Pelosinus fermentans DSM 17108: one gene and its partner. The protein of the gene in region 2 binds, or shares a complex with, the protein of the main gene of each other region. Links are inferred from orthologs where the notes say so. Each region holds a gene or a part of one and is shown on either strand. Other genes may lie near its edges. The genes, in order: rpmG and rplI.

Region 1 (15,971 bases), 4.1 Mb from region 2 along the record:
TTTTTTCTTCAGCGGCAGCAGCAGCAGCTGGAGCGGCAGCAGCAGCTGCTACAGGAGCAGCTGCAGAAACACCAAATTTTTCTTCTAGAGCTTTCACCAATTCAGATAATTCAAGAACACTCATGTTCTCAATTGCTTGCATAATTTCTTGTTGAGTCATTTTAAAAAACCTCCATTAATTTTAATTTTTTATGCTGATTCTTTTTGTTTGCGCACAGCATCAAGCGCATATACGAATTTGCGGATAGAACCTTGAAGTACATTGACAAATCCAACAATTGGAGTTTGCATACCAGCCAAAACTTGAGCAATAAGCACTTCGCGAGTTGGTAGGCTTGCCAAAGCTTTTACACCTTCTGCATCAATAACCTTACCATCTAACAAACCAGCTTTTACTTCCAATGTTTTTAATTTATGCTCTTTTACAAAGTCAGAAATTACACGTGCTGGAGCAACGGGGTCTGTTTCAGAAATCGCAATTGCAGTTGGACCTTCAAGATAAACGTCCAACCCTTCAATTCCGATTTCCTTAGCAGCAATCCGTGTCATCGTATTTTTTACTACACGGTATTCCACGCCAGCTTCACGTAATTTACGACGAAGTTGAGTGTCTTGTGCCACAGTAAGACCACGGTAGTTTGTCAATACCGCACCTTTTGTTACAGAAAGTTTACCTTTCAGTTCGGAAACGACTGATATTTTTTCTGATGTTACAGCCACTAAAATCCACCTCCTTTACAAGATTACAAAACAAAACGACCTCTCGGCATAATAAGCCGGAGGTCGCTAATAGCAAAAGCTATAGTATAATCCCCGACCTCGGCAGGCGAACATGAGAAAGATTCACATCTCACTTAGTTCATTACGGATACCTGCTGTCTACAGCCAAATTTATTATTCAGTTGCATTAGATCAAAGATTATACTGTCACTTCTTACTTACAATTAATTATTTCTTGCCAGAAACTTTAAGTGGATTTACTTTTACACCAGGACCCATTGTAGTACTTATAGTAACACTACGCATGTATTGTCCTTTAGCAGCAGCTGGTTTTACCTTATTCAAGATGTCAACCAACGCTTGAAAATTTTCGATAATTTTTTCATTGTCAAATGATATTTTACCGATTGGTGCATGAATATTACCAGCTTTATCAGTACGATACTCGATTTTACCTGCTTTTATTTCACTAATCGCACGAGCAACATCTAAAGTAACTGTACCAACTTTAGGATTCGGCATTAAACCTTTAGGGCCTAATACTTTACCTAAACGACCAACAGTACCCATCATATCAGGAGTAGCAACTGCTACATCAAACTCAGTCCATCCACCCTGAATTTTTGCTACGATATCTTCAGCGCCAACAAAGTCAGCACCAGCAGCTTCTGCTTCTTTTGCTTTCTCACCTTTAGCAAAAACCAAAACAGTTTTGGTTTTACCAGTACCGTGAGGCAATACTACCGCTCCACGTACTTGCTGATCAGCATGTTTAGGGTCAACCCCTAATTTAATCGCAACTTCGATTGTTTCATCAAATTTAGCGCTAGCTGTTTTTTTAGCAAGTTCTATGGCTTCTTCAGTTTCATATAACTTATTTGCTTCAATCAGTTTCGCAGCTTCTTCGTATTTCTTACCATGTTTTGGCATATTAAAAAACTCCTTTACGATTGTGGTTTAACGGAAAATCCTCCCACACTAACATCCGACTGTCTTAAACCTACCATCTGCGTCGTTGCTCCTGTGGGCGTTCCCTACGACGTACGTCAGTACGTCGTAGGTCACGTCCTCGTCGTGCCTAGCATCTGGCAGCTTTAAACCAGTCTTTGGCAATTTAGAAAAGCCAAAGACTAATCAATGATGTCAATACCCATGCTACGGGCAGTACCTTCGATCATACGCATAGCAGCTTCTACAGAAGCAGCGTTAAGATCTTTCATTTTTGCTTCAGCAATTTCGCGAACTTTGTCACGAGATACTTTAGCAACTTTTTTCTTGTTTGGTTCGCCTGATGCAGTCTCAATACCAGCAGCTTTCTTAAGAAGAATAGGAGCTGGAGGAGTTTTGGTAATGAAAGTAAAGGATCTATCTTCGAACACGGTAATTTCTACCGGAATAATCAAACCAGCTTGCGCAGCGGTTCTTTCGTTAAAGTCCTTAACAAACGCCATAATATTCACGCCAGCTTGACCGAGCGCAGGGCCGACTGGAGGCGCCGGAGTTGCTTTACCAGCAGGAACTTGCAACTTTACAAGTTTTATAACTTTCTTAGCCATTTTACTTACACCTCCTTATATGCATAATGTGGTTTTGCGGGTATAGTACCCTCCCACTTAAGTTCATAAAGTTTCAAATTAAACTTTATTTAAACTTTCTCAACTTGAGAAAAATCTAATTCCACCGGTGTCTCCCGTCCAAACATATCAACAAGCACTTTCAGTTTGCTACGGTCTTGGTAAATTTCAAGCACCTTGGCTGTCCAATTCTCGAAGGCTCCAGAAGTAATACGAATTACTTGAGCAACTTCAATATTTAACTTCGGCTTAAGCTCTTCAATGCCCATGGATTTTAAAATGTTTTTCACTTCGGCATCAGTAAGCGGGATAGGTTTAGTACCAGAGCCAACAAAACCTGTAACACCTGGCGTGTTGCGCACAACATACCATGATTTGTCATTGACAATCATTTCTACCAGAACATATCCAGGGAAAACTTTTTTCTTGGTAATTTTTTTCTTGCCATCTTTCATTTCAACTTCATCTTCCATCGGTACTACAATTCGAAAGATTTCATCTTCCATACCCATAGAATGGACTTTGCGTTCCAGATTAGCCTTTACTTTGTTTTCATAGCCAGAATATGTATGGATTACATACCAATTTTTTTCAGATTCCATTGCTTCAGGGACGCCTATACGCCCCCACCCCCTTAGCCTACTTGATAATCAAATGTAATATTTGAGCAAACACAGCATCAATTGCCCATATCAAACCCGCAATCACTAATACAGCAACAAATACCACTCCTGTATTAGAGATAAGCTCTTGTTTGGTAGGCCAAGATACTTTTTTTAATTCAGCTTTCACTTCACGAAAAAACTTTTTCCAACGAGAAGGACTCGTTTGAACTGTTGTTTCTTGGGCAACCATTTTTTCACATCCCTGTCTTGTACTGCTAATTCAAGCATTAAAGACCAACTGGCAGGGGCGGCAGGAATCGAACCCGCAACCAACGGTTTTGGAGACCGCTACTCTACCAATTGAGCTACACCCCTACTTACGAAATTACAATTATTTCGTTTCTTTGTGTAAAGTATGTTTTTTGCAAAACTTGCAATACTTATTGAATTCTAATCTATCTGGGTCATTTTTCTTGTTTTTATTGGTTTGATAATTACGTTGCTTGCAATCAGTACAAGCTAACGTTACCGCATTGCGCATCCTGTACACCTCTCTTACCTGTAAATATGACATCATCTCGTAATGCCACTAATATAATCTAGCACACTTACATCAGCCTGTCAATACCAGATACTTACCATACTCATGGAAAATATTATGATATCAAGACAATAAAATAAAACAGGGAAAGCCCCTGTCTTATAGCTATATCCATTTATAGAAATTTTATACGTTTATTTGTAATCTGTCAAGGTAAAGAATTTTTCATCTTTCAATCGCTAAGAAAAATATTTGAACCACAAAGACGCAAAGGACACAAAGGAATTTATTTATAATTTCTTTTGTGTGTTCTCCTTTGTGTGCCGCACGGCGGCATTGCGCCTTTGTGGTTCATAAAATTTTATATTTTCTCACCTAAAAAAATTTGCAATTATGCTTCAATCGCAGTTACTACGCCAGCGCCAACAGTACGGCCACCTTCGCGAATCGCGAAACGAAGTCCTTCTTCAAGTGCAATTGGAGTGATAAGCTCAATTGACATTTGAATGTTGTCACCAGGCATAACCATTTCTACACCTTCTGGCAGACTTACTACACCAGTAACGTCTGTTGTACGGAAGTAGAATTGTGGACGATAGTTGGTAAAGAACGGAGTATGACGACCGCCTTCTTCTTTAGACAGTACATATACTTCTGCTTTGTACTTCGTATGTTGAATGATAGAACCTGGTTTAGCCAATACTTGACCGCGTTCGATATCTTTACGTTCAACACCACGAAGAAGTGCACCAATGTTATCTCCTGCTACTGCAGAATCTAAGAGTTTACGGAACATTTCTACCCCAGTTACTACTACAGTTCTAGGTTTTTCAGTCATACCAACGATTTCAATGTTGTCACCAACTTTGATTTCACCACGTTCCACACGACCAGTCGCAACTGTACCACGACCAGTAATCGTGAACACGTCTTCAACAGGCATCAAGAAAGGTTTGTCTGTTGCACGTACTGGAGTTGGAATGTACTCATCTACTTTATCCATCAGATCAAATATTTTTCCGCACCATTTGCATTCGCGACTTGCACAACCGCAGTTAAGCGCCTGTACAGCGGAACCACAAACTACAGGAATATCATCACCAGGGAATTCATAGCTGGACAGAAGTTCACGAACTTCCATTTCAACCAATTCGATTAATTCATCATCATCAACCAAGTCTGCTTTGTTCAAGAACACTACCATGGAAGGTACGCCTACTTGACGAGACAATAGAATATGTTCACGAGTTTGCGGCATAGGGCCATCAGCAGCACTTACTACTAGAATCGCTCCATCCATTTGAGCAGCACCAGTGATCATGTTTTTTACATAATCAGCATGGCCCGGGCAGTCAACGTGAGCATAGTGACGTTTTTCAGTTTCATACTCTACGTGAGCTGTATTAATCGTAATACCGCGTTCTCTTTCTTCTGGAGCTTTATCAATCATGTCATATGCCATGAATTCTCCGCCACCATGTTTCGAAAGAGTCATGGTAATTGCAGCTGTTAAGGAAGTCTTACCATGATCCACGTGACCAATTGTTCCAATGTTAATATGTGGTTTATTTCTTTCAAACTTTTTCTTTGCCATTATAATTCCCCCTTAAATTATTACAGAGCTATGAAATAGGGCCTGTCTTAATTCTAAACCCAAACCACTAGTCTTTTGTCTGCGTCTTTTATGTAGTGCAAACAAAATCTCTTGTTTAAGAAACCTTACTGCATCATTTATTTTACCAAGCTACAATATTCTATTATTTTATCAAAATTCCTGCTAAATAACAAAAAAACTTCGCACTAAAGCGAAGTTTTATATTCTTTGTTTGGTGGCGGCGCAGGGATTTGAACCCCGGACCCTGCGGGTATGAACCGCATGCTCTAGCCAGCTGAGCTACACCGCCATATTTTTTTAGCCACTTTTCCATTTTGCATATCTACTATTAGACCAGCACTATAAATGGAGCTAGTGACCGGGATTGAACCGGTGGCCTTATCCTTACCAAGGATACGCTCTACCGACTGAGCTACACCAGCATATAAACGCTTTACATCTTTCAATCTAAAGCAGTAATAAACATTGGTTGCGGGGACAGGACTCGAACCTGTGACCTTCGGGTTATGAGCCCGACGAGCTACCAACTGCTCCACCCCGCGATATTCAGTAATATACATTATTTAATAATCTTGTATTTAATTTAAATGGTGGATGGGGCTGGATTCGAACCAGCGAAGGCGGAGCCGGCAGATTTACAGTCTGCTCCCTTTAGCCACTCGGGAACCCATCCATTTTGATGAAAGAAATAAAATGGAGCTGGAAACAGGACTTGAACCCGCAACATCCTCATTACAAGTGAGGTGCTCTACCAGTTGAGCTATTCCAGCATCTTTCATGTCACACAGTTTCCCTTAGCGACATTTATAATTATACAACAATCAAATTGTTATGTCAATAACTTTTTTGGTGGCGGCGCAGGGATTTGAACCCCGGACCCTGCGGGTATGAACCGCATGCTCTAGCCAGCTGAGCTACACCGCCATGTTAAAAATACTGCACTTCGAGCAAATGGAGCTAGTGACCGGGATTGAACCGGTGGCCTTATCCTTACCAAGGATACGCTCTACCGACTGAGCTACACCAGCATATAAATCTGCTTTACATCTTTCGATTTAAAGCAGTAATAAACATTGGTTGCGGGGACAGGACTCGAACCTGTGACCTTCGGGTTATGAGCCCGACGAGCTACCAACTGCTCCACCCCGCGATATAAAAACAAAGATTTTTGATGTTAGCACTGCGGTGCTAACTAAGCGACTCACACAAAGTTTTCACTCACTCTGCTCATGAACCTTTGGTTCGCTGCTTAAATTGGTTGCGGGAACAGGACTCGAACCTGTGACCTTCGGGTTATGAGCCCGACGAGCTACCAACTGCTCCATCCCGCGATATTCAATACAACGACTGTCACTAAACATTAATGATAAATTGGTGGATGGAGCTGGATTCGAACCAGCGAAGGCGGAGCCGGCAGATTTACAGTCTGCTCCCTTTAGCCACTCGGGAACCCATCCATTTTTAAGGTATCGGTTGTCGCTAAACGCCCATCTACTTCGTTGCTCCTCTGTTCACTCGTTCAACGTACTTCAGTACGCCTTCACTCGTGCCCCTCGTCGCGCCTTGCATCTGAACATCTATCAACACCCTATCTTAAATGAAGTTAAATAAAATGGAGCTGGAAACAGGACTTGAACCCGCAACATCCTCATTACAAGTGAGGTGCTCTACCAGTTGAGCTATTCCAGCATTTCCTTTGACAAGATTAAATTATATCACACTTTTTCTCTTTTGTAAATAGTGTTTTTCTTTGTTATTTCCACCTGTCAACTACTGCTTAAATAATATATTACATTTCTACTCTCTTGTCAATGTTTTTCCTTATAAGAAAGGCAATCCAATTCTCACCATTGCCACTTTACAAGAAAAAATAATAATAGGATATGGCAGCTACCACAAAGCGATAGTAAGCAAAAGAAGCCAAGGTAGACTTATTTAGAAATTTAATAAACCAAACAATTGATATGTAGGCTACAACAAAAGCAACTGCAAATCCAATGGAAAACATTTGTATATCAGCTATGTTCAACGTATCCCAAACTTTTAATAAATCATATATACAGGCTACCGCCATTAGAGGGACAGCGATAATAAAGGAAAATTCAGCAGCAGCACCACGGCTTAGCCCCAGAAGAAGTCCTCCAGAAATAGTAGAACCCGAACGAGAAAAACCAGGCCATAACGCCAGCACTTGAAACAGCCCTACAAAGAAAGCTTGCTGCATTGTTATTTTATCAACATCCGTAGTTACAGGGCGCTTTGCGACTTTCTCAGCAAATAACATAAAGATGCCTCCTACAACTAAGCCAATAATAACTGTATAAGGAGAAAATAAATATTCTTTAATTGGCTTGTGCAATAAATATGCAATGCCCATAACTGGAACAACGCCAGCCAAAACATGTTTAATGGACAATCCATTGCCATAAACGTTTAACTGCTGCGGTTTTAACATACGAGAAAATTTCTCTTGATATAAGAAAAGCACCGATAAAATAGCACCTAGCTGAATAAATACTTCAAAAACACTAGCCTTTTCTCCCTCAAACCCCAACATACTTCCTGCTAAAATCATATGTCCAGTAGAAGAAACGGGCAGATACTCTGTCACACCTTCCACAATACCAATTATCACAGCAATTAAATTTTCATTCATTCCACCACATCCTCATTTATTAAAATAACCATAAATTTTATTATATCGCATAATTAATGCAAAACACACCCTTTTTGTTAAAAAAGGTTTCTAAAAGCACAAGAAATACTTCATATCCTTTAAAAATAAGACCTTTTGAACCGCGAAGACGCGAAGAATAGGAAGAACACGAAGTAAACATATTCTCTCGACCTATTATCTTCGCGCCTTCGCGGTTCCGGGCTTTTGCTCCAAAAAACTTATTCTGATACTACAAAAAAAGAAAGGGATCTACAAATCCCTTCCCTATTTATCCTCATTCTTTACAATTAATCTAACAAATATGCAAATCGCTTCACAAAATCATCAGGATCTACATTAATTGTTAATGCCATTTTTTTCAAGTCTGCTTGAGAATATAAGTCATCCTTTTCCAAGCGAATCATATATTCTCGAGCAATTCGATATTGAACAGATTGTACATTTACCATACGAACCTGCGTTTTCTTTGTTCTCATATCCAGTATTCCCTCAAAAGGAATCGGTACAATTTCATTATTTTGAATGGTAATCAGAGCGTCTGTCCCATTATTCTTTAAGAATTCAAAGGCAGCAAATCCTAAATCACGCGTATATTCGATATCAAATGCATTAGGAGAAGCACAACGCAATTCATATCCGATTTCTTTACCAACAATAGTCATTTTCAACCCTAAATCGGCAAGATTTTTCACGACTGCCTGCTTTAGCAGTTCAGGAAAATTCAACTCCGTATAGCGAATATGTCCATGATCATCAAAACATGTACAATCCAGCTCCTTTAGATCTTCCACTGCTATTTTCTCCACCAATCCTTCAGCAATAACAGCCACACCATAATTGCGTTTCCCTGCTAGTCGTTTAATAATGGAGCCAACTAAAATATCAACCAGCATCTGTAATCGAATGGTTTTATCCCCAAATTCTTCTGGAATAATCGTCAGTGTAGCACCCGAACTCTTTCCTATGCCTAAGGATAAATGTCCGGCTGTACGCCCCATGGCTATAGCAAAATACCAGCGGTTTGTAGTTTTCGCATCTTCCATTAAATTTGTAACCAGCTGACTCCCTAACGCCCGGGCTGTTTCAAAACCAAAAGTAGGAATCCCCTCTGGCAGCGGTAAATCATTGTCAATCGTTTTTGGTACATGCACTACCAGAAGGTCAATCTCCAGCACCCTTCTGGCATATTCCGCTACCTTGCAAGCTGAATATGCAGTATCATCCCCTCCAATGGTTACTAAATGGGTAACACCCATTTCAATTAATGTATTTACTACATTTCGCAAATGAGCTTCACTCTTAGTCGGATTGACTCTGGCTGTTCCTAATATGCTGCCGCCATCAAGATGTATCCGGCTAACCATGTCGATGGTTAAGGACACTACATGTTTCTCCCCATTACACAAATGAGTGTAACCTTCATAGATTCCCATCACATTCCATCCATTTTTTATGGCTTCAATGGTGACTGCACTAATTACACTATTCATGCCAGGCGCCGGGCCACCACCACACAAAATTGCTATCGTTTTTTTTGTTTCTAACATACTGTCCCTCCGTAAATTCATAATTATTATTTTTACCTTTAGAACTTTATGTCTAGATTAAGTAAAGTATTCATCCTATTCATGCATTCATAGGATTCCTCCTATCTCTACAAAATTCACCGGTTTTTGTTTTCTTAATTTTCTCACTTTTTAGATTTCTACGTCTGTAATAAAATTCCTTTTTAAAAAGTAAAACAATTTAAATCGCAATCTTTGCAGTTCACTATATTTTTTGCACATAAAAAAGATTTGGCCTAGGCCAAATCTATCAGGTCACAATATTTCATTTTTATATGCAGAATGAAACAAGCTTAGGTATTCCATAAATAGAAAAAACAAAGCTTTAGGCTACGTTTTTCTTATAGATTTTAATCATTGTTTTTGTCCCCATAACCAGTCAATCCTTGGGTTTCTTTACCAAATCCCGCAAGACCTTTGTACATATCTTGAATATCACTGTCATCTCCACGGTTGTCCAAGTATCTCTCCAATTTACGTTTTACGCGTTGAAGAGCATTATCAATTGACTTGACATGGCGATCCAATTCTACAGCTATTTCCTGATAGGACTTTCCATCAAGATAAGCCATAAGTACCTTCCACTCAAGATCGCTTAAGATTTCTCCCATTTTCTCTTCAATATCAATAAATTCTTCTCTACTAATGACCAATTCCTCAGGATCGGATATTTTAGAACCTGATAATACATCTAACAACGTTCTATCTGAATCTTCATCGTAAATCGGTTTATTTAAAGATACATATGAATTCAAAGGTATGTGCTTTTGTCTGGTAGCTGTTTTTATCGCCGTAATGATCTGGCGCGTCACACAGAGTTCAGCAAAAGCGCGAAAAGAAGAAAGCTTATCAGTACGAAAATCACGAATAGCCTTATATAATCCAATCATTCCTTCTTGGATAATATCTTCGCGGTCAGCGCCAATCAAAAAATATGACCTAGCTTTCGCCCGAACGAAATTGCGATACTTGTTAATCAAGTAGTCGAGTGCGATTGTATTATCACTTTCTTTTGCATCAAGCACAATTTCTTCGTCACTCATATTTTCAAATGAGCCATACAAATCGCATTGAGTATTAAAACGCATCGCATCGCCCCCACTTTCAATTTGCCACACATTCACAAAAAGAAAATGCACTAAAGGATTAGTGCTCTAAGTTATGTGTACATGCCACTTCAAAGCAAATTATACCTCACAGCTCTCTATTTCGTCAAGCTTAACTTGTCCAACTACACCCGTTTACGCAGTTCATGTAAACGTTGAACCACATCACTATTTAAACGACTCTCTAATTCATGCCGTCTGTAGGTAAGCTGCGACTCACTAAAACCGTCTTTGATTAGCTTATTCACTTTCTTCACATCTTGTAAAAGTTCCCTGGCGGAAATGCGATATGCTCCAGCTCCTAATATAACCATTTGTTCCACCCAATCGGAGGTAACCACATACACCAGCTTTCGCTGCCGCACCATATCATATGCCATTCTTTCAATATGACTATCGGCAGTTTCACCCTCTTGCGTATAGATGACAGATACGTGTCCAATAAGATTCTCAAATACTGCAGCGCCGCTTACTGCATTTGCATCAAAAATAATCGTAACTGCCAAATCTTGAAAGGCACCATAACTGGCCATCATATCAATTAATTTATCCCGAGCATCTTCCAAATTATCTTTGCGAGCACTTAATTCCGGCCAAGCATGAATTACATTATACCCATCAACCAATAGAATATTTTTCATAAAAATCTCCCATAGCCTTTGCCTAAACTGCATTTTAACTGTATTTACTAGTCCATATGGCAGTGTCTTACCAAAGTTAAATCTTCTTAGTTTATCCAACGTATCTTTCTAATTCACAACTTTGGCAAGACACTAATTTGCTTCTTATCAGCTTTATCTGCGGTAGGAGGCTTCTTCTTGCCTACTTTGACTATCGTATCCTCTCCCAAATATACATCTTTTGACAATACTTCTTTGGAAATCTGCCGTCCCTTTGACCATACGACTCTGAGAGTTGTTAATGAATAACCCGGTCTTCCTTCTTGCTCTACCAGTGTTTCTCCCAAATATAAATTATCATCATCTTTCTTGACAATGATCGGCGGAATTGTTTTCTGACTCTCATGTTGAATTTCTACCTTCTCCACTAAAGGATGCGGCCCCAAAATTCCAACTACCAATTTATTATCCTCTACTTCTGCCAGAATCAGTAAGGGTTCTTTAGTATTATTCATAAACTGAAAATCCAGTGCACCATATGCAACTGTAGCATCCCGACCTAAGGGTACATAGCTAAGAGGCTTCGAATGATTGGATCTTTCAACAATTTTCAAATTTGCTAAAAGAACAGCATTATACAGCGTAGAAGAAACTTGGCATATTCCTCCGCCAATGCCTGGAACAAATTCACCATCAACAATTTCTAGCGCTTCTTTAAATCCATTCTCTTTTTCTCGTGGCCCTACTATTTCATTAAAAGAAAAAATCTTTCCAGGATATACAATGGTTCCATTGGTATTCAAAGCAGCTAATTTGATATTGTCTGTACGGTTGGCATCTCCACTATTAAAAGTTGTCGTATAACTGCTTAAGATTTCCTTCATACCTGCATTTGTAATATCTTCCATGGTTACTTTCGGTTGGATTACTTTCACAGGCAAGGTTATCTCAGAGCGATTCGCTGTTTTGAATGCATCTAGAATCAGTGGACGCAAAGCATCACAATCCAAAGCATATCCTAGTTCATGAGGAACAAGTGTCCCGGTCCATAAATTGATAACCGCATTGCGAGGCGGACGATCAATCGCATCTTTCCATTGCTGGATTAGACTCTCTAGCTTGTCTTCATTATACTTGATGGTCAGAGATATAGGATAGCCCTTTTCCCAGCCAGTCTTAATATTTTGTATTCTTTCCCACCAAGACCCACGCCGTCCATAATTCCAAACTTGATCCAATGTAGCATTCGCATCAATGCCCAAGTCAATATTTTCAGCATCCACATTTGATTTTATATCACCATACTGCACTACAATTGATTTCTTATGATACTGAGTTTGCCATGAAGACAATAATTGAACTACCTCTTCCCGACTATATCCGCCAATATCCACGCCTTCTAGTATTACACCTTTATATACCTTAGGATACCAAGAAAAAAGGATAATAACTACGACCAAAATCCCCAGCGCGGTCATTCCTAACCACGTTTTCTTCACTTATTTTTCATCTCCCGCTGTCTGACAACCTCATATAAAAGTAAGGAACAGGCAACGGAGGCGTTTAAAGAACTAATTTTACCAAGCATGGGAATTCGAACTACAAAATCACAATGTTCTTTTGTCAAACGTCCCATCCCCTTGCCCTCATTGCCAACAACTACAACAATAGGTCCTGTCAAGTCTGTTTCATAGTAATTTTTTTCTCCATCCATATCAGCCCCGACGATCCACATTCCTGCTTTTTTTAATTCTTCCAAGGTTTGCGAAACATTGCCAATTCTTGCTACTGGTACATATTCTACTGCACCAGCCGAGGTTTTAGCTACCGTACTTGATAAAGGACAGCTGCGCCTTTTCGGCATCAGTACGCCATGTACTCCCGCCGCATCCGATGTACGTAAAATAGCTCCTACATTATGAGGATCTTCTAACTCATCCAAAAGAACAAGAAAAGGAGTTTGGTCAGGTGCTGTTGCTTTGGCTAAGATATCATCCAGTTCCGCATAAGCTACAGGTGGTATACTCGCTACGATACCCTGATGCTTTTGTCCGTCTGTCATCCCGTCTAACTTATTCATTTCTACCTCTTGTATGATAAGCCGTCTCTCACGAGCCAAGGCAATCACTTCACGAATCGATCCCTGTCTTTCTCCTTTTGCCACGAATATTTTATTGATCGGACGACCACTTTTTAAGGCCTCCATCACACTATTACGTCCCATAATAAACTCTTCTAATTCGGCCATTATATATCCCCTTTCATTTATTCATTTTACGACATCTATTTTTCCCTTATTTGCTGCCAGGTATGTGTAACGATCATTTTCTCATAGACTAAATTACACCATGGAAGCAAAAAATCCTGCTTCTATACACCCACCTATATGGCAACGGTCTGGCTGGATACAAAATAAACCACAAAGACGCAAAAAGAACACAAAGGGATGTACATCTGTTAGTTCCTTTGTGTACCGCGACAGCGGTATTGTGTCTTTGTGGTTCATTTCCATTTTAAAAATTATTTTTTAGCACTACCTTTCATAGCTGCTAAGCGACCACAAGTTAGCTCACCTTCACCACAGTAATTGCTTGTTATACAAGTTGGGCCTGCTTTTTTAAAAAGCAGCGGAGCAATTTTTTTTACTTCCCTGAGCATAAGTTCTGCTAAACTTCTAATTTCCCACTGTGCTCTTGCGCAGCAGCGCAATTCAAAAAAATGCAGTAAGGTTCTAGCATTCATCGTTACTACAATTTTAGTTTCCGCAGCATTCGCTAAACAATATCTTGCATCTTCCTTATGAACACCTAATTCTACCAATTCATTATATGTACTTTGAATCGTCCCCATCAGCTCTTCAAACTTTGCTTTAGCAAGTTCATTCGCCGCTACAGCAGGAGGCATAATGTATTCAAAATCATGTTCACTAACATACCGCTGAGATTGCTGCGAATAAGAGGCAATACGATGACGAACCAGCTGATGAGTTAATACCCGGGATACGCCTTCAATTGCAAAGGTAAAACTTACATGTTCCAATGTGGATAAATGTTCCATTTCGACAATCTTACTTACCAATTTCTCTACCTGGGCACTAGACATATTTTCCACTAATTCCTCTGCCCCAACTGGTGAATAGCAAAGTCTTGCCGACATTGCTACCATTCGCTCTGGTTCAGGAGTATGAGATATCAATTTTACTTTCATTTCTTTTCCCCACTATTCTTAGCAGTCTTTGTCATTTCCCGGGCAATAACAGCAAATGCTTTTTCCACAAGTTCTGACAAACGCTCGTAATTTTTTCCTAAATATAAATAACCTAACAACGCTTCAAAGCCTGTACTATTACGATATTCGGCAACAGTAGCACTTTTGGGAACAGTTGATTTCGCATTCCGTCCTCGTTTGACAATACTCATTTCCTGCTCAGTTAGCTGATTTTCCAAGGACTGATACGCTACCGCCTGCATGGTGGCTGATACAATTTTAGAGTCGAGGGTATGTAACACCCGTACTTTATTTTGCTCATAAGCCAGCAATGTTGTACGCACATAGAGTGTAAAATATGCATCACCCACATAAGCAAGAACCAACGGATGTAAACGTTCCACAGGTACATTTTGATATTTTATAGGGGGAGGTCCCTCCCCCTCGTTTTCTTGAAATGCATTATTCAGCAAAAATTGGAACTGATCAAATTTCATCGTTTTTTCCACCTAACGCCTTGAGGAGAATCTTCTAAAACAATTCCCACTGCCCCTAGGCTATCACGAACTTTATCGGCTGTCGCCCAATCCTTATTCTGCCTAGCATGCTGCCGAATCTCGATGATAATATCCATTAATTGTTCTACCAGTTCTTGACTGTCATCCACTTTACCCGTCTGCTCCTGTACAAATATTCCTATAATATTTGCCATCATAAAATAAGTTTCGCGAAGAGCAGTATAGCCTTTAGCAGTGTGCTGTACTTTTCCAGCAATCACACCATTATAATATACATTAATTTCCTTAGCTAAACCAAACATTACACTAATGGCTAGCGCCGTATTAAAATCATCATCCATAGCTTTACAGAAATCTTCTTCTGCCTGCCTTGCCACTTTTACCAATTCATCAGCTTTATTTTCATTCGCAGCATCTGGCATTTTTCCCAATTGCAGCACATTTTCCACAGCAGTACGTAACCGCTCTAAACTACGCTGTGCTTCTGATAAACGCTCATCACTAAAATCAAGAGGGCTGCGATAATGTGTGGACAGAACAAAAAAGCGTAATACTTCCGGAGAGTAATGCTCTAAAATATCTTTTACTAAAAAGAAATTTCCTAACGACTTACTCATCTTTTCTTCATTTACGGTAATAAAACCATTATGAAGCCAATAGCGGACGAAAGGCTGGCTTTCTTCCACAAAGGCTTCTGACTGGGCAATCTCATTCTCATGGTGAGGAAAAATCAAATCACTGCCACCGCCATGAAAATCAAAACTATTTCCCAAATATTTTAGAGACATTGCCGTACATTCAATGTGCCAGCCTGGTCGTCCCTTTCCCCAAGGGCTCTCCCAGGCTGGCTCACCAGGCTTAGCACTTTTCCATAAGGCAAAGTCCATAGGATGGTGTTTGCGCTCATCTACATCCACTCTGGCACCAGCTTTCATATCTTCAATGTCTCGACCGCTCAATTTCCCATAGTCATTAAATTTTTCAACACTGTAATATACGTCACCGTCAACAATATAAGCATAGCCTTTTGCCACTAAACCTTCAACAATGTTAATAATTTCTGTCATATGATCGGATACCGTTGGATAGATATCAGCCCGTCGAATGTTTAATTTATCCATTACTTCAAAATAAGAGGCAATATAACGGTTAGCAATCACATCCCAAGTCACACCTTCGGTATTGGCTGCTTTAATGATTTTATCATCAACATCTGTAAAGTT
Region 2 (16,225 bases):
GGCAATATTGTAGTGAATAGTCAGCAGGTAATTATATTGGCAATATCCGTAGTGTTAATGGTTATTTTAACTTTTGTTGTACAACGTACCAAAATCGGTAAGGCGATGCGTGCTGTATCTTTTGATACCGATGCGGCTCGATTAATGGGTATTGATGTTGACCGTGTTATCTCCATGACCTTTGCAATTGGTTCTGCATTAGCGGCCGCAGCAGGCATGCTAGTCGGTGTATATTATAATTCAATTGATCCTTTAATGGGCATTATGCCAGGTCTTAAAGCATTCGTAGCTGCTGTTTTGGGTGGCATTGGAGTGATTCCAGGGGCGATGCTTGGTGGTATTATAATGGGCGTTATTGAAGCTATGGTGAGTGGCTTTATTTCATCCACTTTCCGTGATGCTGCAGCGTTTGCCATTTTAATTATTATTTTACTGTTTAAGCCTTCTGGCTTATTGGGTAAAAACGTTCGTGAGAAAGTGTAGGTGGCAAATAATATGGGAAAAAATAAGAAGGAATTGCTGTCGTTAGTGGCATGTATAGCATTGTATGCTGTTGTGCAAAGCTTGATTATGTTAGATGTTATTGGACCGTTTTGGGAGCTGAATTTAATTTTAATCTGTATTAATGTGATTCTGGCGGTAAGCTTAAATCTTATTAATGGTTTTACAGGTCAGTTTTCTATCGGTCACGCAGGATTTATGGCGGTGGGAGCTTATCTCGGCGCTGTACTCACTGTTAAACTGCAATTGCCTTTTATTGTTGCTATTTTAGGTGGAGCAGCAGCTGCTGGTTTCTTAGGATTTGTAATTGGTTTACCAACATTGCGTTTAGATGGCGATTATCTTGCCATTGCCACCTTAGGCTTAGGAGAAATCATCCGAATTACCATTTTGAATATTCCTTATGTAGGCGGCGCATCTGGTTTTATGGGTATACCTCGTTTTAGTAACTTTACGTGGGTATTCTTTGCCACTGTTTTCACGGTATTCTTTATTAGAAATTTCATTAACTCTACCCATGGCCGAGCGTGTATTTCGATTCGAGAGAATCAAATTGCAGCTGAGGCAATGGGAATTGATACTACAAAATATAAAGTAATGGCTTTCACGATTGGTGCTGCTTTTGCTGGTGTAGCAGGAACCCTATTCTCTCATTACTTTTATATCGCTCACCCTGCATCCTTTACTTTTATGAAGTCTTTTGATATTTTGACCATTGTAGTATTGGGTGGTTTAGGTAGTATTAGTGGATCGATTACTGCGGCTATATTATTGACTTTTGTTTCTGCAGCTTTAGCTAGCTATCCTGAGTGGCGTATGATTATTTATTCATTAATGCTGATTGTATTAATGTTGTATCGGCCCCAAGGATTATTTGGCAATAAGGAAATCAGCCTTAAAATCTTTGGCCGTTTGATGGGAGGTAATAAGCGTGGCAATACTCAAGGCAACTAAACTTTCCAAAGTATTTGGCGGACTTAAGGCCGTATCCGATTTTTCCATCGAGCTTGGCAAAGGCGAGTTAATTGGATTGATTGGTCCTAATGGAGCAGGAAAAACAACCGCCTTTAACTTACTGACGGGTGTATATCAACCGACAACTGGTGAAATTGATTTTGATGATAAAAGCATTCTTGGACTTAAACCTTTTCAGATCACTCAAAAAGGGGTAGCCAGAACCTTCCAAAATATTCGCCTCTTTTCTGAACTATCCGTGTTAGATAATGTTAAGATCGCGTATCATTTTCATGTGAAATACGGAATATTAGAATCTGTTTTGCGTATGGGCAGATACCATCAAGAAGAAAAAGAGATTGAAGAAAGAGCGATCAAGCTATTAGAAATTTTTAAATTAGGCGATAAAAAAGATGAAATTGCTAAAAACTTACCTTATGGTGAGCAGCGGCGTTTGGAAATTGCCAGAGCACTAGCGGCTCAGCCTAAATTATTATTATTAGATGAACCTGCGGCTGGCATGAATCCTCAGGAAACTCAGCAACTAATGCAAATGATAAAATGGATAAAAGACGAATTTGATTTAACTATTTTATTAATAGAACATGACATGCAATTGGTTATGAATGTGTGTGAACGTATTTATGTATTAGAATACGGCAGTATAATCGCTCAAGGAACACCTGAGGAAATCAAGAATAACCCACGGGTTATTGAGGCCTACCTCGGAGAGGAGGTTGAATAATGTTAAAAATCGAGAATATTGATGTATATTATGGTGCGATACATGCCTTAAAAGGTATTAGTGCAGAGGTAAATGAAGGGGAAATTGTTACCTTGATTGGTGCGAATGGTGCTGGTAAAAGTACTATTTTACGTACGATTTCCGGATTGTTAAAACCGAAAGCAGGTCAAATTAATTTTGAAGGAAAGAGTATTGCTGGCGTAGTTGCTCAAGATATTGTAAAGCTTGGCATTTCTCAAGTACCGGAAGGCCGAAGGGTTTTTGCGAATATGTCTGTTCTAGAAAATCTAGAGTTAGGTGCTTATATCCGTAATGACAAAAAAGGGATTCAGGAAGATATGGAGAATGTCTTTGTAAAGTTCCCTCGCTTGTCGGAACGGCGCAGTCAATTAGCCGGTACGTTGTCAGGCGGTGAGCAGCAGATGTTGGCTATGGGGCGTGCCTTAATGAGCCGTCCACGGCTATTGCTCTTGGATGAGCCATCTATGGGTCTTGCACCATTGCTGGTAAAAGAAATTTTTTCTATTATTAAAGAAATTAATGCTAGCGGGACTACGGTTTTGCTGGTAGAACAAAATGCTCATATGGCATTATCCATTGCCCATAGAGCTTATGTACTGGAAACAGGACGTATCACTCTTTCCGGCGATGCGAAAGAGTTGGCTGCAAGTGAAGAAATACGTAAAGCCTATTTGGGTGGTTAATCAATAAGACGCACTAAAGATAGTAATGACAGTGTTATGAAAGACAAAAGGTGAATTCCTAAATTGTATTGTTCATAATTTCTGACATGGAATCTTTAGTGCGTTTTCTTTAATAAAAAATCAACGGAGATGATGAAAATGTTTGTAGAAAGCAGGATGACAGCTAACCCAATTACAATCAGTTCGACTACAACAATTGCTGATGCATCGGAGATTATGCGTAATAATAAATTTCGCCGTCTTCCAGTGGTTGAGGGTGGAAAATTAGTTGGTATTGTAACAGACAGAGATCTTCGTGCGGTATCGGCATCGCCAGCAACTGCTCTTTCTATTTTTGAACTTAATTACTTATTGGCAAAGATGAAAATTAAGGATATCATGCAAAAAGAAGTGATTAGCATTAATACCGGGGCTACAGTGGAAGAAGCTGCAATTTTAATGTACAACCACCGCATTGGCGGTTTGGTAGTAGTAGATGAGCAAGGAACAGTCGCCGGCATCATTACGGAAACGGATATTTTTAAAAGTTTTGTTGATATTATGGGTCTAGTGGATGGGAAGACTCGTCTCACCCTTGATGTGACTGATAAAATTGGATTGCTTCATGAAATTTCAGAGGTATTTCTGGCAATGAATATCAATATTACCAGTATGGTTAGTTATGCCTTACCCGATGGAAAAATTGAGATGATTATACGGGCCGATATTATTGATACGGAAGAATTAGAAAAGGTCCTTGCTGCTAAAGGATACCCCATTAGCCACGTGGTACATATTAAGTCATGAGTTAAGCCTGCCTGTCATGTTCTTTAGCAATCGATCCTTAAAGATATTTACAAGTAATTTCCCAATGTGGTACTATATAGAATATAATGCTAGGAACAGGCGGCCATTATGGCGCAGCCGGGCGGAAAGCAGCAGGTATGTATGAATGCCTGCGGGACCTTAGAGAGAGGGCCTGCAGGCTTTTTTGTTATGTCATCTTATTATAAGGCACATGGGTCATTTATGGGCTTGTAGCACCTGCTTAAAATGAGCTGAAATTGGTACCTTTTATAGGTCGTATGAATAGTGTAGGCTATTGAAGGTTATAACAAAGAATAGAGCTGCTGAGCAAAAGGTAGGAGGTAGTATGATTGGATATGTGGATAGTAATTTAAAGGAGCGTACTGCTAGGCTGTCCGTTATTTCTAATACGGTTTTGGTTGTATTGAAATTGATCGTGGGATTTTATACTGGGGCCGTCAGTATTATTTCAGAAGCTGCTCACTCTGGCTTTGATCTACTTGCATCTGTGATTGCCTTTTATGCGGTCCGCAAAGCGGATACCCCTCCTGATGACAATCATGCCTATGGTCATGGCAAATTTGAAAATTTATCAGGCGCCATCGAAGCGATATTGATTATCGGGGCAGCAATATGGATTGTATATGAAGCCGGGAGTAAAATGAATTCCGCTGTGGTTCCAGGTTTTTTAGAATATGGTATTGCTATTATGATCATTTCAATTGCTATTAATTACTGGGTATCAGAAAGACTATTTAAGGTGGCGAAACAGACTGGTTCTCATGCCTTAGAAGCAGATGGCTTGCATCTGCGGGCGGATATATGGACTTCTGTTGGAGTGTTGGTAGGATTGGTGATTATTCATGTAACTGGTCTTGCCTGGCTTGATCCTGTGATTGCAATCATTGTAGCTGGCATTGTGTTTAAAGCTGGTTATGGCATGACAAAGAAGAGTCTATATGAGTTAACGGATATTAGCTTGCCGGAACATGAAGAACAGATGATCATTGATATCATTCAAAGTCATAAGGAGGTCATTTCCTTTCATCAGCTCCGCACCCGGCGTTCCGGCAGTTGGCGTTTAATTGATATGCATCTCATTTTGTACAAAGATATGCATTTAAATGAGGCTCACGATATCTGTGATCAGATTGAAGCTGAAATAAAGCAAAAGCTAGGTTCCTGCGATGTGGTCATCCATCTGGAGCCATGTGATCATCTTAAAGAACTAGGGGCATGTCCTCTTGATGAATAGAAAAATAAGCAAGAATCATTTGGGATTCTTGCTTATTTTTTTTGTCAATTTCCTTTGAACTACTTTTTTTTATTATGAAACGTATATAAATGCTTGCAACGGACACGACTTTCACGTTCAGTGTCAAATTTCTCCGAGCTGCCACTATCGACGGAGGCCTCTTTGCTTTCTGAAGGGGCAGGATTTGCTGAGGAAGCAGATGGAGTTTCCGGGGCTGCTTCTTCATCGGTTCGTGCACTAAAGGTATTGATTAATTGCTGCAGGGCAACAGCTTGAACTTCTTCGATATCTGAGTTTGACGACGGTTCTGGAGCAGGTGGCTCAGGAGCTCCTTCTGGTCTGGGGCAGAGAACTTCCTTGTCTGGAAGGCAGGAGCCCCGATGATGGCAACACTCCAGGAGACGCCGTAAGGCCTCCATCTCAACGACCTGCTCGGCTGTGTGAAAAGGAACATCTGTTGTAGGAGACTTATTGGCTAATAACCGGAATAAATCCACTGGCGCACAAGAAATCTTCAAAAAATCGCTGCTAAAAGCTACTTTGCAGCAGAGTAATTCAAGGAAGATATCGATCAATGTTCCAGTGTTATCAGCACGCCTTACTGCCCGCTCGAAGACTTCAGGACAAATTTCTGGTGTACGATGAATTTCTTCAGAGGCACCTACAAGCAGACGATACGAAGCTACTAAAGAAGAAAGATTAGGAATAACTGCGTTTATATCAGCCAATATCAGGTCAATAATAGGTTGAGGATTTTGATTAGTATCTGACATGATAGTCGCCTCACTTTAGCGTTGGTGCAACATTATATGCCGGAGGCAGTGCATTTGCTCTTCTTTATTTAAGAAAGACTTAAGTAGAAGGATTTTTTCATAATCACGTATAATATATATGCAATTATAGAAAGCTGGAAATGATCATGAAAAGTAAAATGATGATCGTGAAAGGAAACTGAATGATGACCATGTTGCTCACGCCGGAATTTTTATTAGCAGCGGCTAATAAAATAGTACGTCTTTTAGCTATTTTATTAGGGTCAGCGCTTATATTGCATCTATTCTCCCTCATGGTAAATAAAATGTTTATCCCTAAAGTTGGCATTAGTACCTTTTCTTTTGATGAAAGACGTGCTAGAACAGTAGGGGGAATGCTGCAAAGCATTATTCGATATTTTATTTATTTTATTACAATCCTCATGGTGCTGCAAGAATTCCATATTGATACCACTTCACTTGTCGCTGGAGCTGGTATTATAGGATTGGCTCTTGGTGTTGGCTCTCAGAGTTTGATCCGGGATTTTGTGACTGGTTTTTTCATTGTATTGGAAAATCAGTTTGCTGTCGGGGATTACATTGTCAGTGGTGATATGGCAGGTACTGTGGAAGACATTGGTTTGCGGGTAACGAAATTGCGGGATGGCAATGGTGTGCTGCATATTATTCCCCATGGGGCAATATCTAGGATTAGTAATTATACAAGAGGCCATATGCAGGCTATAGTCAATATACCTGTTGCTTATGAGGCTGATTTGGATAAGGTGCTTCTATTATTAAACGAGGCCTGTGTCTTGGTAGGCAAAGAGCTGGAAGAGGTCTTAGAGGGACCGAACGTATTAGGTGTAGTAGACCTTGGTGCTCAGATGCTAATGGTACGTATCGTAGCGAAGACTGTGCCTTTGCAGCAAGGAAAGGTGGAAAATGCTCTTCGTTACACAGTAAAACGGTTATTTAATGAAGCGAAGATTCCCCAGCCCGTGATAGATATTAGTAAAAGGCAAGAAGGTGTTAGATGATGGTACGTTATGAAATTGGTGATATTGTAAGAATGAAGAAGAACCATCCTTGTGGAGCCGCTCTGTGGGAAATTACACGGACAGGAATTGATTTTGGTTTGAAATGTCAAGGCTGCGGGCGTTTTGTCCTGGTGCCACGCGTAAAGTTTGAAAAAGGTGTAAAAGAAATCGTAACACGCAAAGGTACGCAAGAGGAGGGATAAATGTGAAGTATCAGTTTATTGTAGGAGGCATGACCTTGGTGACGGGGATTGTACTCATTGCAATGGGAACCGATTTTGGTAATAAAATCAATCTAACAGTGGGTGTTATCATAGGCTCTATTATGTTGTTATTAGGTACGGCAAGATTGAAGAATGCCATTGCTTATCGCCGTGAACATGGAGAAGAGTAAAGTGCCTGCTTGAAAATAGGGGAAGAATCATCTACAATAAGACATGCTAAAAAGAAATTGTAAGTAAGGTGGAATAGATGAATGAGCACAAATTTAGAAGTGGGTATTGTTGGTTTGCCGAATGTAGGTAAAAGTACATTGTTTAATGCGATTACAAAAGCAGGTGCAGAAGCTGCTAATTATCCTTTTTGCACAATAGAGCCAAATGTGGGTGTCGTAGATGTTCCGGATGAGCGATTACCCCATTTGGTGGAAATGTATAAAACAAAACGCTGTATCCCGACAGCAATGCGTTTTGTTGATATTGCTGGATTGGTGAAAGGTGCGTCTAAAGGAGAAGGCTTAGGCAATAAGTTTTTAGCTCACATTCGCCAAGTAGATGCGGTCGCTCAAGTGGTACGCTGTTTTGAAGATGAAAATATCACTCACGTTGAGGGAGCATTAAACCCTTTGCGGGATATTGAGATCATTAATACAGAACTATGCCTAGCTGATTTAGACACATTAGAGAAGCGTATGGAGCGTGTTCAGAAGCTAATCAAAACTGGTGATAAGAAAGCACCAAACGAAATGGCGGTACTGGTAAAAATTAAAGAACTTTTAGAGCAAGCCTTGCCTGCACGGCGCGTTGATATGACAGAAGATGAAGCTGGACTCATTGGTGATCTAAACTTGATGACGTTAAAACCGGTATTGTTTATTGCTAATGTTAGCGAAGACGAAGTAGCCAATGCGGAAGATAATGAGTATGTTAAAATTGTGAAAAAATATGCAGTAGAAGAAGGCGCAGAAGTCATTGCAGTATCGGCCAAGGTTGAGTCAGAAATTGCTGAACTTCCAGCGGAGGACGCTAAGGAGTTTTTAGCAGAGCTTGGTCTAAAAGAGTCAGGATTGGATAAACTCATTAAAGCATCCTATAAACTTTTAGGTTTAGTGACGTTCTTAACGGCTGGTGAGCAGGAAGTACGTGCTTGGACAATAAAGAAAGGTACAAAAGCACCTCAGGCCGGAGGCAAGATTCATTCTGATATTGAGCGTGGCTTTATTCGTGCAGAAATTGTCTCCTATAATGATCTTGTGCTGACAGGCAGCTCCAATGCAGCTCGTGAAAAGGGATTGGTTCGGTTGGAAGGTAAAGAATATATTATGCAAGATGGGGATGTTACGTACTTTAGATTTAATGTATAATATTTCTTTTAATATATTATAGTTGCATTTGTATTGCTATTAATGATATAATGTGTCAGTCTAGGGTAGCCTAGAGAGGTTTGAGAAAATGTTTATAAATGTTTACAAACCTTCCCTGCTCCCACAAGGGAGCCATTAGTCCACAGGAGGAGGTGATTTCGTGAGAAAGTACGAAGTCATGTTTATTGTTAAACCGTTGGAAGAAGAAGCGACAAATGCGGTAATTACCAAATTTGAAAATCTGATTAATAACAACGGTGGTCAAGTAGAAAAAATTGACCGTTGGGGCAAAAAGCGTTTGGCTTATATAGTAAAAGACTTTACTGAAGGTTTTTACTGCCTGACTACTTTTACAGCTGTACCAGCGACGATTCTTGAGCTTGATCGTATAATGAAGATTACTGAAGATATTTTGAAATTTATGATTATTAAAGTAGACGAATAGACCAGGGGGAATTAAACCATGAATAAGGTTATAATAGTCGGTCGTTTGACTCGTGATCCGGAAGTTCGATATACACAGACTGGTAAGGCAGTAGCATCTTTCAGTGTAGCAGTTGATACCGGTTATGGTGAGAATAAGCGAGCTGATTTTATTCCTGTAGTAGTATGGGATAAGCTGGCCGAAGTTTGTGGCAACAATCTTACCAAGGGTCGTCGTGTACTAGTTGAAGGACGTTTGCAAATTCGTGATTATGAGAAAGATGGACAAAAACGGCGTGCAGCTGATGTCGTAGCCCAAAATATTGAATTTTTGGATACGAAGCAACAAGCTGTAAGCGGTGGCAGTACTGCTGCTAGTCCTGCAAAATCATCCGGATATGATGTCAGTTCCTTTGGTACAGAGGTCTTCCCTGAAGAAGAGATTCCATTTTAAAGGGAGGTATTATCAGTGAAACGTGAAAGAGGAAGAAAACCTAAGAAAAAGATTTGCAGTTTCTGCGTGGATAAAGTAGAAACGATCGATTATAAAGAAGTTGGTAAAATCCGTCGTTACACTACGGAACGCGGCAAAATATTGCCTCGCCGTATTTCTGGTAACTGCGCAAAACATCAACGTAGTGTTACTTTGGCGATAAAACGTGCACGTATTGTTGCATTGTTGCCATTCACAGCAGAATAAAACAAAAGAGAGGTTACGTAACCTCTCTTTTATTTTATTCTGCTAAGAATGGATCATCGTAACTTCTTATCTGGGATATACTTTATGATAAAGCAGGAAACAGACTATTGATTTGCGAATACTATATCAGATATAGTAAAAAGGGGGGGAGTGGCTGTTTTGTTTTCGAATGAGTCGGATATTTTACGCAAAATGCGTTTGATAGAGTGGCTAAAGGCAGAGTTGATTACCCATATTGGTCAACTATACCAAGCCATGGCAAAGAATAGTGAACAGGCGATTGCTGAAGGATTGGCTGCCGTAGTCGTTTCTTGCTATATTTTAGGAAGACGACTGGGGATTAGCTTTGAATCATTAGATAAGTCGGTTTTAATGCAAGTAGAGCAAGATATAAAAAAAGAACGAGAAGTGGAGAAATGGTTTGGTGACTCTAGTGAGTACCAGCGTCATCTCCGCCAAAAGGGGTGAATGAATGAGACAGACACGGCTCAGGCCTATGGTAGAGGGTGGGATATTATCAGGGATTGCCATACTATTTGCCTTGATTAGTGCTTATCTTCCTCTGATTGGACCTTTTGTTAATTTAATGTGGCCCGTGCCCATTATTTTATTAGGTGTTCGTCATGGCTATAAGTGGAGCATTATGGCGACAGTTGTTTCTGGTGTTATGATCGCCATGTTAATGCATCCGCTGCATTCTCTTAGTGTGGTTGTTGGATTTGGTTTAATTGGTATTGTGTTAGGCTATGCCTTTCGTATGAATTTTAGTGCTGTTAAAACCATGTTGTGGGGAACGGCTGCTTCTTTGGTTTCTAAAGCTGCATTATTGACGATCAGCGCATTGGTACTCGGTGTGAATCCTCTTACTATGCAAACTGATGTAATGAATAATGCTGTAGCCCAGGCCATTGAAGTATACCGGGACTTTGGTATGGCAGAGCAGGAACTGGCTAAGATGTCTGAGTCTATGAAGTCCATGATTGAATTAATGAAGATTATATTACCGGCAGGTTTTATTATGGCGTCGGTACTTGATACGTGGCTAAATTTTCTGATTGCCAAAACGGTATTAAGAAAGCTGGGGCATAATGTTCCTAACTTTCCAGCATTTAAAGAATGGTCCTTGCCATATCACATTGTGTACCTTTTTGCATTAGCCTTAGTCATGATCTATTGGGGTAACAGCAGGGAAATCAGCTTGTTGACTCAGGTTGGCATGAATCTTCAAGTGATCACGAGTACCCTTATTTTAGTGCAAGGTTTGGCGTTATTTAACTACTTTGCCGATAAATACAATTTGTCAAAAATGATTAAAGGACTTATACTGTTCTTGATATTGACAAATGGTTTTTTTGCGCAGATCTTGATAGTTGCGGGTGCAATTGATATGGTTATGGATTATCGACGTTTGCGAGGGCCTCAATCCAAAGAGTAAAGAATGGATGTGTGAGATTAGCCTTCAAGGAGGAGTTGTTTATGCCGCAAGGTCCGTCTTTTTGGTTTGATACAAGAATTTATCTTGCTGTTGCCACAGCTTTATTAGTGGTGATTGTTTTTTATAATCCCTATGTAGCAGTATTAGGTGCAATTTTGTTAGGCTCTTTGTATTTATATGGGCGCGAGCGCCACAAAGAGCGGCAGAAGGCGTTGGACAGCTACTTATATACGATGAGTAACTGCATTGAAGAGGGAGCATCCTACGCGTTGAAAAGTTTGCCTTTGGTTATGATGATCATTGACAAAGAGGGAAAATTGTATTGGCATAATGATGTTCTTAGTGACTGGTTTGGTGATGAGGTCGTACTAGGAGAGTCAATTATGGATATTTGTCCCGAATTTCCTTTGGATAAGGTATGGGGCAAATCCGGTCGGGAAGTATTTTCGACAGAGGATAAATATTATGATGTGATTCATGAGCCGGTAATTCATAAAATGGATCATGAAGAGTTAACGATTGCTTATATTAGTGATATTACAGCCAGTGAAACAGTAAGAGCTGAATGTGTAAATTCTGTACCGGTTATGGCTTACATCCAAATTGATAATTATGATGATGTATTGCAAGGATTGAGTGAAGGTCAGCGAACGTCTGTAGTCGCAGAAGTCAATAAGCTTCTCGCAGAATGGGTGGCAGAGAATGAGGCTGTATTAAAGAAATATGCAGACGACATGTATCTTGCGGTGCTTAACCGGCAGAACTTAAATAAATGCCTGCAGGAGAAGTTTGACATTCTTGATCGGGTACGTGCCATTCATATTGGCAATAAAATTCCCGTGACCTTAAGTATGGGAGTTGCAGCTGATGAAGATTCTGTAGCTATATTGGGAGAACGGGCCCAAGCCGGTCTGGATTTGGCATTAGGCCGAGGCGGCGATCAGGTGGCTGTTCATGTAGGAGGCAAGCTGCAATTTTATGGAGGCAAAGCAAAGGCTGTAGAAAAAAATACAAGAGTTAAGGCACGGATTGTAGCCCAGGCATTGCGGGAGATTATTGATGATGCGGATATGGTTCTGGTCATGGGTCATACCAATGAGGATTTTGACAGCTTAGGTGCTGCTATAGGCGTGGGTATTATGGCTCGCCATTTAGGAAAAGAATTGCACATCGTCGTTAGCCAGCCAGGGGTTTCATTAAGTAAGCTGCAGGAAATCTTGGCCGATTATGAAGAATATCAAGATTTATTTATCACATCAGCTCAGGCGATGCCGCTGATCACGCCCCAAACCTTACTCTTTGTAGTGGATGTTCATCATCCAGAATTATCTGCAGCACCAGAATTATTAAGTAAAGTCGATCGGGTGGTTGTCATTGATCACCATCGCCGCTCTGAAAAATTCATTGCAAATCCGCTATTAGTATACCTTGAACCATCAGCGTCTTCTACTTGTGAATTGGTTACAGAACTGCTGATGTACTTTGATGATTACCTAGAGTTTAATAAAATGGATGCCACGGCCTTGTATGCTGGCATTGTTGTTGATACGAAGCAGTTTTCGGTACAAAGTGGAGTGCGTACCTTTGATGCCGCAGCCTATTTAAGGCGTTCAGGAGCTGATCCGGCTTTAGTTCGTCAAATGTTCCGTTTAGACTTTGAGACCGTTAAGTCACGGGCTGAAATTTTGAATCAGGCAATCATGTTACCTGGCGGTGTAGTTGTAGCAGGTTGTCCCGATAATATAAAAAATGCTCAAATTGTAGCAGCCCAAGTTGCTGATATGCTGCTGGGAGTAGAAGGAGTACAAATCAGCTTTGTATTGTTCTTTCTTGAAGATGGCGGCATCGGCGTTAGCGCACGATCCAACGGAGCTTTCAACGTACAAGTTATTATGGAAGAGCTGGGCGGCGGCGGACACCAGACAGTAGCTGGTGCTCAGGTTAAAAAAGGTACTATGGAGGAAGTAAAGCGCCAAGTGATAGAACTGAGCGCAAAATATATAGAGGAGAGTGCAGAAAATGAAAGTAATTCTACAGCAAGAGGTTAAAAAATTAGGCAAAAAAGGCGATATTATAGAGGTTTCAGAAGGCTATGCTCGGAATTATTTATTAGCGCAGAAATTAGCGATACCTGCAACTGCTTCGAATGTCAATCAGGCAAGTCAGCAAAAGGCATCAGAAGAACGCAAGCAGCAAAGAGCACTGGATGAAGCCAATCTGTTAGCAGCGCAAATGTCCAAAGTCGAAGTAACCATTGGTGTGAAAATGGGCGAAGGCGGCAAATTATTTGGTTCTGTTGCGAGTAAAGATATTGCCGATGCTCTTTATGCTCAACATAAAATCGAAATGGATAAACGCAAAATTGATTTGAAAGATGCGATCAAAGCATTAGGTACATACCCTGTATCCATTAAACTGCACCCTGAGATTAGTGCTAAGATACAGGTACACATTATTGCTAAATAGCAAGAGCATTGGTTATGTATGCTTTTGCTGTCCTCTAACGGGGATTATAGAAAGGACTATTATATGAAAAACTTTTTTAACAAATTTATTCCTAGACGGCCGTTGCCTAGCAGGGCAAGGGTCAATGAACAGCTGAAGCACCAAACAACAGCATTATATGAAATGTATGCAGGTATTTTTGGTCCAGATAAAGTGGTGCTAAAAGCTGTAAAACTAGATGCTTTATCTTTAATGAATTCTGAAAACACAGGTGAGCGAGTATTAGCGCTGCAAAAGCTGGTATTTGAAGATCCAACCATGGAAAAAATACCTACATTGCAAGAGATACCGGCAATTTTAGTTGCGATTGAAGAAGAGATAGCTAGTTTAATGGCTCGTCGGTCCCTGGAAGATCGGTTAGAAAAGAAGATTAATGATAAGATGGAAGAACGCCATCAAGAGTATGTAAGAGAAATTAAAATGCAGGTTCTCAAAGAGGAAGAAAACAATGTTGAGAATCCTCAAACCTTAAAAAAATATGCCATGCTGGAAGTGTTAGAGCAGAAAAAGCTGACTAAGTCAGCTATGGAGATCACTCGTCCAGAAACATTAGGGGAAATTGTAGGGCAAGAAAGAGCTGTAGATGCCCTTCGTTCTAAATTGGCATCACCCTATCCTCAGCATCTGATTCTTTATGGTCCGCCGGGGGTTGGTAAAACAACGGCTGCCCGCTTAGTATTAGAAGCGGCAAAGGCGCTTAAATTTACGCCATTTGCACAAGAGGCTCCTTTTATCGAGGTGGACGGAACCACATTGCGGTGGGATTCCCGAGGGATGACCAACCCTCTTTTGGGTTCTGTTCATGATCCTATTTACCAAGGAGCGCGGCGAGATTTAGCTGAGACGGGTGTGCCAGAACCGAAGCCAGGCTTAGCTACAGATGCTCATGGTGGTATTTTATTTATTGATGAAATTGGTGAAATGGATGCAATGCTACAAAATAAGCTGCTAAAGGTATTAGAAGACAAGCGAGTATCTTTTGAATCCGCCTATTATGATCCTTCTGATCCGAATGTTCCCAAGTACATTAGAAAGCTTTTTGAAGATGGTGCGCCCGCCGATTTTATTCTGATTGGTGCGACCACAAGAGATGCGTCGGAAATTAATCCTGCGATACGGTCACGCTGTGCTGAAATTTACTTCGAGCCTTTGACGCCAAAGCATATAGAAGAAATTGTTTATAATGCGGCAGTCAAATTAGATGTGGCTTTAGAATCTGATGTAGCTGCTTTGATTAGTGAATATACCATTGAAGGCCGTAAGGCTGTTAATATCTTATCCGATGCCTTTGGTATCGCTTTATATCGGTCCAGTGATCAGGAAAAGGTCGTCATTACTCATGAGGATGTATATAAAGTAGTACAGGTTAGCCGTCTAACTCCTTTTGTAAATCTTAAGGCGGCTAATATTGGTGAAGTTGGTAAAGTCTTTGGTCTGGGTGTGGCTGGTTATCTTGGTTCTGTATTAGAAATTGAAGCTGTATCCTTTGCAGCAGGAGAAAAGGGTAAGGGACGTATGCGCTTTAATGATACAGCGGGCAGTATGGCGAAAGATTCGGTCTTTAATGCTGCGGCTGTAGTCAGAAAGATAACAGGTGAAGATTTAGGCAACTATGACATTCACATCAACATTATTGGCGGCGGACGCATTGATGGTCCTTCCGCTGGGACGGGCATTTTGGCGGCAATTATTTCTGCTATTACCGAGCGTCCCATTCGCCAGGATGTTGCAGTGACAGGTGAAATTTCCATTCAGGGTAAAGTGAAGGCTGTCGGTGGTGTCTTTGAGAAAGCCTATGGTGCTAAGCAGGCCGGTATTACGACTATGATTATTCCGAAAGAAAATGAAAAAGATATTCCCCAAGGGCATTTGGGCTTAGAAATCTGTCCTGTAGATAACGTAGAAGAAGCACTAGCCATTCTATTGTCTGATACAGAGCAAAAAAGTGCATAGCAAGATGGGGAGGAGGCAAGCTGATTGTTAGATAGAATACCACCACAAAATATGGAAGCTGAGCAGGCAGTACTTGGCGCCATGCTGATTGAGCGGGAGGCAATTTCTAAGGTTGCTGAGTTATTGCGGCCGGAAGATTGTTATCGCGAAGCTCATCGCTTAATCTATAATGCTATGCTGGAACTTTTTAATAAAAATGATGCAGTGGATATGGTTACTGTTATTGAGTTTCTGCGCAAAGAAGACAAGCTGGAAGCAGCGGGCGGGATTGCTTATGTAACCTCCCTGGCAAATAGTGTACCGACTGCTGCTAATGTATTGTATCATGCAAGAATCGTAGAAGAAAAAGCACTGCTGCGTCAATTGATTAACGCTGCTACCAATATTGCCGGCATGGGATATGAAGGCAGTGAAGAAGTAGCTACTATTTTAGATAGCGCTGAAAAAATGATACTATCTGTATCCAGCCGAAAAATGGGGGGAGAATTTACTCCCATTAAGAGTATTATCTTTGATGCATTTAATAAAATTGAACAGCTATATGCTTCAAAAGGCAGTATAACCGGTCTTTCCACTGGATTTAAAGACTTAGATAAGCTAACTTCAGGTCTGCAGCCCTCTGATTTGATTCTGATCGCAGCTCGTCCGAGTATGGGAAAAACGGCGTTTGTACTGAATATTGCCCAGCATATTGGAATTGCCGAGAAAAAGGCAGTGGCATTCTTCAGTCTGGAAATGTCCAAAGAGCAATTGGTTCAACGTATGTTGTGTGCAGAATCCGCCATTGATTCTCAGCGATTGCGAATTGGTGAGCTGGAAGCTAAAGATTGGACGAAACTCGTCAGCGGGGCAGACAGATTGTCTGCAGCACCTATTTTTATCGATGATAC

Evidence for each region.
Region 1: rplI (region 2) and rpmG share a complex: the UniProt entries of both Bacillus subtilis proteins name them as parts of the 50S ribosomal subunit. The link is inferred for Pelosinus fermentans DSM 17108 from one-to-one orthologs.

The regions. Positions count from the first base shown.
Region 1 is NZ_AKVN02000001.1:4,172,861-4,188,831, forward strand. What follows is about bases 1,866-4,610. They hold rpmG (50S ribosomal protein L33), read right to left. Parts: upstream 3,441-4,610; coding sequence 3,291-3,440; downstream 1,866-3,290. Other genes in these bases: rplK (50S ribosomal protein L11), read right to left, coding at 1,866-2,276; nusG (transcription termination/antitermination protein NusG), read right to left, coding at 2,366-2,896; secE (preprotein translocase subunit SecE), read right to left, coding at 2,934-3,149; tuf (elongation factor Tu), read right to left, coding at 3,832-4,610. Outside these bases: rplL (50S ribosomal protein L7/L12), read right to left, coding at 1-160; rplJ (50S ribosomal protein L10), read right to left, coding at 190-720; rplA (50S ribosomal protein L1), read right to left, coding at 949-1,650; more of rplK, read right to left, coding at 1,851-1,865; more of tuf, read right to left, coding at 4,611-5,034; FR7_RS19325 (undecaprenyl-diphosphate phosphatase), read right to left, coding at 6,914-7,711; pfp (diphosphate--fructose-6-phosphate 1-phosphotransferase), read right to left, coding at 8,020-9,279; RNA polymerase sporulation sigma factor SigH, read right to left, coding at 9,648-10,385; FR7_RS19340 (NYN domain-containing protein), read right to left, coding at 10,529-11,044; FR7_RS19345 (VanW family protein), read right to left, coding at 11,158-12,522; 23S rRNA (guanosine(2251)-2'-O)-methyltransferase RlmB, read right to left, coding at 12,519-13,271; thyX (FAD-dependent thymidylate synthase), read right to left, coding at 13,544-14,230; FR7_RS19360 (Mini-ribonuclease 3), read right to left, coding at 14,227-14,727; cysS (cysteine--tRNA ligase), read right to left, coding at 14,724-15,971.
Region 2 is NZ_AKVN02000001.1:110,388-126,612, reverse strand. Bases 11,621-14,619 are described here. They hold rplI (50S ribosomal protein L9), read left to right. Parts: upstream 11,621-12,896; coding sequence 12,897-13,343; downstream 13,344-14,619. Other genes in these bases: lonC (Lon family ATP-dependent protease), read left to right, coding at 13,407-14,619; FR7_RS00535 (DHH family phosphoesterase), read left to right, coding at 11,621-12,925. Also shown: FR7_RS00615 (branched-chain amino acid ABC transporter permease), read left to right, coding at 1-483; FR7_RS00610 (branched-chain amino acid ABC transporter permease), read left to right, coding at 496-1,455; FR7_RS00605 (ABC transporter ATP-binding protein), read left to right, coding at 1,433-2,200; FR7_RS00600 (ABC transporter ATP-binding protein), read left to right, coding at 2,200-2,904; FR7_RS00595 (CBS domain-containing protein), read left to right, coding at 3,043-3,690; FR7_RS00590 (cation diffusion facilitator family transporter), read left to right, coding at 4,037-4,945; FR7_RS00585 (hypothetical protein), read right to left, coding at 5,005-5,718; FR7_RS00580 (mechanosensitive ion channel family protein), read left to right, coding at 5,901-6,737; FR7_RS00575 (DUF951 domain-containing protein), read left to right, coding at 6,734-6,940; FR7_RS00570 (hypothetical protein), read left to right, coding at 6,943-7,131; redox-regulated ATPase YchF, read left to right, coding at 7,213-8,319; rpsF (30S ribosomal protein S6), read left to right, coding at 8,480-8,764; FR7_RS00555 (single-stranded DNA-binding protein), read left to right, coding at 8,783-9,196; rpsR (30S ribosomal protein S18), read left to right, coding at 9,212-9,442; FR7_RS00545 (MazG-like family protein), read left to right, coding at 9,593-9,910; FR7_RS00540 (YybS family protein), read left to right, coding at 9,915-10,877; and 3 more genes. UniProt on the Bacillus subtilis protein: Binds to the 23S rRNA.